Regions from separate parts of the Pseudoalteromonas piscicida genome, predicted to be linked through region 1. Evidence: predicted binding sites of a transcription regulator. Region 1 holds the regulator's gene; the other holds the start of a gene.
The links. The regulator MetJ, encoded in region 1, represses methionine synthesis genes. The targets are predictions, from matches to a motif close to TAGACGTCTAGACGTCTA.
Positions count from the first base shown of each region.

Region 1 (4,630 bases):
CCCTGTGCATTTGTGGCAATAAAACCAGTAACGATATGGATAGCGTGGTCATCAATTGCGCGATAGCACGCTTCTTTATTATGGGCGTGTAACAACACCCCATCTTGTTGCACGAATAACGTGCGAGCGTCGATAGCTTTGGCTTCAATACCTTGAGAGTTCAGGTAGTTTGCTAAAATACGAGCCGACCATAGCTCTCCATGTGCCAGTAAGCTGGCGTAGTGGAGATGCTGTTCTTCTTGCCCTAAAGCGATTGCCTGCAGCTCATTGACGAGCTGTTTGAGTAACGCAGCGTGTTGTTCACCCACAAATAAGGCATCAATTAATTCGCGTTGATGATTTTCAACTTGCAATAAAACATCATTAAATGCGCGAACATCTTGCTGTTCAAAGCTTTGCCATAACTTCACTAAGGTATTCGTTGTTTTTCCAGCAGCAGAAACTACCACACTGTCACCTAGCTGACACTGCTCTAACATTATCTTGGCAACTGCCTGATAACGCTCTGGCGAGCTTAAACTCGAACCACCAAACTTATGCACTACTTTTGCCATTTACTCACCACAACGCCACTGTATGCGCAGGCGTTAATTTGAATGACTTAGCGTCATCACTCGCCTGACTTTCATCAATACATGCAAATCCTGATTCCAGATCTGCAATGAGATCTTGTGCATCTTCAATGCCCACAGAAATACGAATTAACGTGTCACCCACTCCTGCTTCCAAACGAGCCTGTGGCTCCATACCAGCATGTGTCATCGTTGCTGGGTGGCAAATGAGGCTCTCGACTCCACCTAAAGATTCAGCCAAAGAAAACTGCTTTAATGACGTTAAGAATTTGGCAGATGTTTGCAGATCGCCTTTAATATCAAAACTCACCATGCCACCAAAACCGAGTTGTTGTTTTTTCGCAAGCTCATGTTGAGGGTGCGACTCAAGGCCAGGGTAATACACTTGGCTAACATACGGCGACTTTTCTAAATACTCAGCAATCAGCTGAGCATTTTCTTGATGCTGGCGTAAACGAACGTTTAATGTGCGCAGTCCGCGTAGGGTAAGGTAACTATCAAAAGGCGCTCCGGTAATACCGATATTATTCGCCCACCAAGCTAACTCATCACCCAATTCCTGTGTACGCGCGATCACCGCCCCCCTACAACATCAGAATGACCATTAATATACTTAGTGGTTGAATGCACCACGACATCCACGCCAAAGGCAATGGGGTTTTGTAGTGCAGGAGACAAGAAGGTGTTGTCAGCAGCGACCAAAGCACCCTCAGCATGCGCCGCGTTTACGACAGCTTCTATGTCCGTTAACCGCAAAATTGGGTTACTTGGTGTTTCTATCCAAACTAATTTAGGTTTGATCTGCTGCAGCAGTGCAAGACTTTCCGGTTTTGTGAGATCCAAGACGGCTAATTTGAGTAATCCGCGCTTTGCAAGCGATGTAAACAAGCGATAGCTACCGCCATAACAGTCGTGTGGAATAACCAGTGTATCGTCATGGTTAAGCAGTTGAGTTACTAGGTGGACGGCAGCCATGCCAGTCGCGGTAATAATGCCACGAGCACCACCTTCGAGTTCGGTAAGTGCCTGTGCAAGCACATCACGATTAAAGTTACCACTGCGGCCATAATCATAGTCGCGCTTCGTATCAAAATCGGCAAAAGAATAAGTGGTAGAAAGGTAAAGCGGTGGCACGACTGCCCCATGTGCTTTATCAGCTTCTATGCCGTGACGCACTGCAACCGTCGATTTATTAACTTGACTCATAAGGTCACCTAGATAGTTGGATGTTTAGACGTCTAAAAGGTTAGAGCAACAAAAACTAGAAGTCAAAACATTTATACTGCTAAATGGCTAAATAACTAGTATTTGACTATCTTTTTTAAACCGATAAAATTTCGCCACTCTAGGCGTTGCTAATACGACTGAGTTATTGAAAACTATGGCAGAGATTCTTCTATCTCGCTATGACGGATTAGTTTATTCATCTATTTGAGTTTGGGATTTATCTTTAATTCGTAAAGTTATCCTCGTATTCAGGCAGTTGATGAATAATGTAGACCAGAACCCAGTCATATTGGCATTGATGTAACTGAGGCAAGTACACAATTATGGCAAAATGGAACGGTGAGTATATTCACCCATATGCAGAACACGGTAAGAAAGCAGAGCAAGTAAAAAAGATCACGGTGAGCATACCTCTGAATGTACTCAAAGTGCTAACTGATGAGCGTACACGTCGCCAAGTGAATAACTTACGTCATGCCACGAACAGTGAGCTTTTATGTGAGGCGTTTCTACACGCATTCACGGGTCAGCCACTGCCGAGCGATGAAGACTTGAGAAAAGATAATCCAGAGCGTATTCCGTTAGAGGTAAGACAAATAATGGAAGAACGCGGTTTGGAGATCCCAGAAATAAACGAAGAGTGATAACTACTCTTTCGCTCTGGAAAACAGACACAAAAAAAGCCTCAGTCGAGGCTTTTTTCATTTAGATAATAGCAATTGTATTATTCCATATATCCAGCAGGCATTTCGATTTGAGCCACGCCTGATTCAATTGCAGCTACCGCTACCGCTTTTGCGATACGAGGCAACAAACGCGGATCCATTGGTTTTGGAATAATATACTCAGGACCAAACTCAAGACTATCCACGTCAGCCGCTTTTAGCACCTCAGCAGGTACAGGCTCTTTGGCAATCGTTCTGATCGCTTCAACCGCTGCAATCTTCATCTCATCATTGATAGCAGTTGCACGTACATCAAGTGCACCACGGAAGATAAATGGGAAACACAACACGTTATTTACTTGGTTTGGATAATCCGAGCGGCCAGTTGCCATGATCAAATCATTACGTGCACCGTGTGCAACTTCAGGGCTGATCTCAGGATCTGGGTTAGAGCAAGCGAATACCACGGGCTTGTCAGCCATTAGCTTCAGATCTTCAGCAGAAAGTAAGTCTGGGCCAGAAACACCAACAAATACGTCCGCGTCTGCAATCACGTCTTGTAACGTGCGCTTATCCGTATTGTTTGCAAACAACTCTTTGTATTCATTGAGGTCATCACGGCGAGTATGGATCACGCCTTTTCTGTCCAGCATATAGATGTGCTCACGTTGAGCGCCACACTTGATCAATAATTCCATACAAGCAATAGCGGCTGCACCCGCGCCAAGACACACAATAATCGCATCATGAATATCTTTACCTTGGATTTCCAACGCATTCAGCATACCCGCAGCGGTTACAATTGCGGTGCCGTGCTGATCATCATGGAATACAGGAACGTCGCAACGTTCGATCAGCGCCCGCTCAATTTCAAAGCACTCTGGCGCTTTAATATCTTCAAGGTTAATGCCGCCAAATGTGTCAGCGATATTTGCCACCGTATTGATAAAGTCTTCTGTGGTGTTGTGCTTAACTTCGATATCGATTGAATCAAGACCCGCAAAGCGCTTAAATAATAGCGCCTTACCTTCCATAACAGGCTTTGACGCCAAAGGACCTAAGTTACCCAAGCCAAGAATTGCCGTACCATTACTGATCACCGCAACCATATTTCCTTTACCCGTGTAACGGTATGCATTCGCCGGATCAGCCGCAATTTCACGTACAGGCTCTGCAACACCTGGGCTGTATGCAAGTGCTAAGTCTTTTACGGTCTCGGCAGGTTTAGTGAGTTCTACACTGATTTTACCTGGAACGGGCTTTTCGTGATAATCTAGAGCTTGTTGACGAAAATCTGTCATGGCGCGATATTTTCCTACGAAGTTAATGTGAGAGTGTGGTAAACGTTCGCATTCTGAATGTTGGCAACCTATCTAGCTGGTTACAGCAACACACAGTGCGATTAACTATATGAGCGACGACATTCAACCACTCAACAAGCGTATGTGCTTTGATGTCGCGGTATGTCAATAGGACATATAGTTAATCGACCGTATTCACACAATACCGAGTTTTGCTCATTATTCAAGTAAAATCAGGTCTATCCACTAGCACGGTATTTTCTATACTTTTCCGAGAAGATAAGCTCAATTTTAAGAAATATTTCACAAATAAAATGACTAAAACTTAAAAAATAAGACGCTAAAACCAGCACAAAATGCAGAAAATTAGCACAGATGTACACTAACTATAAAAACAATAAGAAAATTGCAACTTACTTGATTTTAGCATCAAGATATCTACATTTAACGGCAGCATAGTGAATTTAACTTACATCAAATACCAACACCTGATATCAATTACTATATGAGCTTTGAGTATTTTCACAACTTAAGCTCGTAAATGTTCAGTATTTATCTACTAAATAGAGTTTTTACTCTACTCAAGAGATCAGTAAAGTTTTGCTGCCAAACTGGCAAGTTTTTTATTTTAGAAGAATAAAAGACATAATAAGACGGGATGACTGATGGTCTGTCTGTTGATGAAGAATAGGATGTATAAATCGGGAAGGTATTTTCAAACAGGCACAAAAAAAGCACCCGAGGGTGCTTTTCTCGACTAGACCAACAAGATTACTTCTTGCTGCTAAGTGCACCGAAACGCTTGTTAAAGCGATCTACACGGCCACCTGTGTCAAGGATCTTCTGCTTACCAGTATAAAACGGG
Region 1 is NZ_CP021646.1:3,396,297-3,400,926, forward strand. It holds gene metL (bifunctional aspartate kinase/homoserine dehydrogenase II) at 1-554, opposite strand, end outside; partial or broken gene metB (cystathionine gamma-synthase) at 559-1,778, opposite strand; gene metJ (met regulon transcriptional regulator MetJ) at 2,123-2,443, shown strand; gene B1L02_RS15605 (malic enzyme-like NAD(P)-binding protein) at 2,524-3,765, opposite strand; gene rpmE (50S ribosomal protein L31) at 4,537-4,630, opposite strand, start outside.

Region 2 (4,630 bases), 880 kb from region 1:
CCGAGTACGTTTGAATGAAGCAAGTTGCTGTTGTGCCTGAGCGATATGATTTTGAGCAATGGCAATTTCGGCCAATAATAAATAGGCTCGAGACAATTGAGTATAGGCACCGCTTTGTGTCAAAGGTTGAAGTAAATCTTCAATGATTTCAGTTGCTTTGTTGTATTCACGCTTTTTGTAGAATACTTCCGCGATGCTTAGCAAGGTGTGGTTCGCTTTGACTTGGTCGCCAGCTTGCTGGTGGAGTGCATGGGCTTGTCGAAACGAGAGGATGGCATCATCCAACTGGTTAATATCCCTTGACACATTGCCTAAATTGTTAAGCGTGATCGCTTGTCTCTGCAGGTCATTGGTTGCTTTCGCTATTTGGTAGCTCTCTAAAAATAACGTAAGGGCGGTGTCTAAATCTCCGAGTGCTTGATAAGCATTAGCTAAATCGTTTGCCGATTTACCCAGGAGTTCGTTTTGTTGCAACTTAGCCGCAAGGGTTTGCGCTTCGTGGAAGCTCTCCAGCGCTTGAATATAATTGCGCTGGCGATAACGATTAATACCACTTTGTCTTAACACCTGAAAGCGTTGGAGTGTGGTTAACTTCCATGCCATCAACTCATCCAGTATTTGATTGCTGAGCTTTATGTCACCCGCTCGACGATACAAGCTAACAAGCTCAAGATGTGTATCAAAAGCTTGGACACCGTTGGGTTCAAGCGTTTCAAGATGTTGCTTACAAGACAAAATATGGCTTGTGAGGTTAGTGTTATTGCTATCTGGGCAGTTTGAACCATACGTTGGTAACGTAACGAACAGTAATGCGAAAAACAAAGTAAGCAAAGGCATAAATATCAATTTAAATACAATATTTTCACATATTAATATAGTGGTAACAAAAAGTCGTGTTTGCTTTTAATAAATCTCAGGCTTTCGGCTTCGCGTATTTTATAACTATTTAGCAGCTATTGTTTAAAGTTATCAGTACGAGTAAGTTGTAATTTATTAATGTTGTTATCTTAATGTGTTTTTTGGTATGGTCTTGTTACTAATTAAGGCCCGGTTGAAGGGGCTGGAAATCAATTCATAAGGAAATAAGAAATGAAGTTAAATACAATGTGGCTAAAGTCACTCAGCGTCAGTGTAGCGTTATTTGCACCATTAGTCAGTGCAGCTCCTCAGCTTGATAAAGCCATATTTGAGTACAATGCTGGATTAAATATTCAAGAGGAATTTAATATCTTTGCCGATGGCAACGTGACTGATCCTAGTTATCCAAATAGTGACCTGCGTATTCAATTGGATAGTGGCAAAAGCTACGATCAAATTGGCTTCTATGACAAAACATACACTACGTACGGTCAGGCGGTTGCATACAACACATTAGACAGACGTTGGGTTAAATTTAAGGGTAAGGTGCTTTATTTTTCAGGCGAAGACAACGGTAACCAAAAGATAGATACGATTTCTTTTCGCGTTGTTAATCCTGCTGGAGAAACATCGGAGTGGGGAGAGATCAGAGTTAGCTTAGACCAAGCATTTGGTGGTAATTACGATGTGTATCCGAATGATGACTCGGCACAAACCTTTGCTGATCAATCAGTTGATGTGTACGTTAAAGATAACGATAGTGGCGTACCATATTATTATGGTGTTGAGATTTTTAGCTCACCCGCTAACGGTACAGTATCTGTGAACAGTGACTACTCCATTACCTATACACCTAAAGCTGGGTTTATTGGTCAGGATTCGTTCCAATATCGCATTAAGGGTAACAACCTTTACGATATTACAAGCGCGCCAGCGACAGTTTCTATTTCGGTAGCAAATTAACCCCACATCCAAGCCAATATTCACACGTATTAAGTGTGATATTGGCTATCCTTTCAGCAATAAAAATACTCCAGCCAAAGCAATTAGGCCTCCAAACATCATAGACTTAGTAATAGCTTCTCTGCGCAGTAGTCCAATCGTCATCACCATGAGCGGTGCCGTTGCAAAGATGGTTTGTGCGATAGCGGGGTCAGTATGATTAACGGAAATCAACTGTAGCCAAAGCCCAATAAAGGTGCCAAAAAACACTGCAACGAATAACCAGTTTTTACCGTCGATTTGTTTAAGTGTGAGTGCTTTAAACAGGCTTTGTGATTTCAAATAAACAACAATAAAGGCCACAAATAGGGTGCCGGACCCCAAGCGGATAAGTGCCGCCCACAAACTACTAATGCTTTCGTTATTTAGCGCACCTTTGGAAAGTACCATACCCGCAGCTTGGCAAATGGCTGCCGTGAGTGCAAAGCAGACTCCCAAGAGATAATGTTTTTTGTCTAATACCGGCTGGCTTCTACTTGGCTTAATCGCCAGCATTACACCAACGGTCGTCACTGCAATGCCGAGCCAAGCGGATGCGCTTAGATAAACACCAAGGAGCACAATGTTTAAGATCCCCGCGATGGCAGGTGCAAGACTTTCAATAACCAAAGTGCGAGCAGGACCTATATTTCTAAGTGCGGCAAAGTAGGCGCTGTCACCAATCGCTATGCCCAGTACCCCACTGGCTATCAGCCAGCTCCAGCTCGAGAGTAAAGTCGGGTACATAGCATCACCTGCGATGAACAAACACAAGATCATCAAAGCAGAAGCGATGACGCCTTTGCTGACGTTCAACTCAAATGGACTAAGATGATGGCTAAATCGTTTGTACAGTATAGTTGAGCCAGCCCACACCCCAGCCGCCGCAATCGCTGCGGCTTCCCCAATCCCAATCATAAATCTCAAGTTTCTTGTGTTTATTAATATGGTGACAAGTATACATAAATTGAAATAATCAGTGAGAGGTAAGGCATCAAATTATTACCACAAATATTTAGACGTCCATACATCTAGAGGTTGAAATTTTCTAGTTTTTGTCCATAATAATGCCATTCGATTAGTCTGGAGCAGCGCATGCCAATCACCGTCACCGACGAACTCCCAGCCATTGCCCAATTGCGTCATGAAAATGTGTTCGTGATGCCACAAAGTCGTGCATCAACTCAAGAGATCCGCCCAATGCGGCTCGCGATATTAAACTTGATGCCGAATAAGGTGGAGACTGAGGTGCAATTTATCCGATTACTGGCAAATACCCCTTTGCAGGTGAATGTTGATTTGTTGCGATTAGATACACACCGCAGCTCTGAAAACTCAGAGCAGCATCTAGATATGTTTTACCGCTATTTTTCGGATGTGAAAGATCAAAACTATGATGCTTTGATCGTCACCGGCGCGCCGCTGGCGCATCTTGAATATGACGATGTGGTGTATTGGCAGGAATTACAGGCGTTTTTTGATTGGGCTGAGCACCATGTTACTTCAACTCTGTTTTCATGTTGGGCCGCACATGCCGGTTTGTATCACCATTATGGCTTAAAGCGAGCGCTCAAAAATGACAAACTGTGTGGCGTATTTAAGCACCACTGTTATTTTGACCACGGGGCGCTCACTCGCGGTTTTGATGATGAGTTTTTGGTGCCACACTCACGCTATGGCCACATCGACATCGATAAAATTAACGCGTGTAAAGACTTAGTGGTATTAGCGGGCTCTGAAAAAGTGGGCGCTTACTTAATTAAAAATCACTCAGGTAGCCAAGTATATATTACTGGTCATCCTGAATACGACGCGGATACGCTACAAAAAGAATATCTTCGCGATCGTGAAAAAATGGCCAACGCACCGCAGCCTGAGAACTATTTTCCTGAGAATGACACCAGCAAACGTCCATCTAAGACATGGCAAAGCCATGCATTTTTGTTATTCTCAAACTGGTTAAATTACTATGTTTACCAAACCACACCTTATGATATTAACTTAGTTAGCCAAGATGTAAGGACTAACAACTATGCCGAATAATGTAGCCGTAAACGGTGAGCAAATTGCAGAGCAGCTTAAGCAAGCAATGCAGCAACGGATTCTGATCTTAGATGGTGCAATGGGAACCATGATCCAAAAGCACAAATTAGAAGAAGAAGACTATCGTGGCGAGCGCTTTAAAGATTGGCATGTCCTTATCAAAGGCAACAACGATCTGCTAAGTTTGACGCAGCCTGAGATAATCAAACAGATCCATCGTGATTATCTAGCCGCTGGCGCGGATATCATTGAAACCAATACTTTTAATGCCACCACCATCTCGATGGAAGATTATGACATGGCAAGCCTAAGCCGAGAGATTAATCTCGAATCGGCGAAGCTTGCACGTGCGGTATGTGATGAATTTACCGCCAAAGATCCTAGCAAGCCTCGCTATGTGGCGGGTGTACTTGGTCCGACGTCAAAAACTTGTTCGATTTCTCCAGATGTCAATGACCCAGGCTTTCGCAATATCACTTTTGATAAATTGGTTGCAGCCTACGTCGAGTCAACGCTTGCACTTATTGAGGGCGGAGCTCACCTTATTTTGATTGAGACGATTTTTGATACGCTCAACGCCAAAGCCGCCTCTTACGGTGTAGAAGAAGCATTTGAGCAAGCGGGTGTCACTCTGCCTGTTATGATCTCGGGCACTATCACCGATGCTTCAGGACGCACGCTGTCAGGGCAAACCACAGAGGCGTTTTATAACTCCATTCGCCATATTAAGCCAATTTCCATAGGGCTC
Region 2 is NZ_CP021646.1:2,516,829-2,521,458, reverse strand. It holds gene B1L02_RS11645 (tetratricopeptide repeat protein) at 1-837, opposite strand, end outside; gene B1L02_RS11640 (Ig-like domain-containing protein) at 1,090-1,821, shown strand; gene B1L02_RS11635 (DMT family transporter) at 1,867-2,757, opposite strand; gene B1L02_RS11630 (homoserine O-succinyltransferase) at 2,935-3,882, shown strand; gene B1L02_RS24155 (homocysteine S-methyltransferase family protein) at 3,872-4,630, shown strand, end outside.
Region 2: a site for MetJ is predicted at 2,856-2,873, ahead of B1L02_RS11630 (homoserine O-succinyltransferase). Genes of this name have one in related genera too.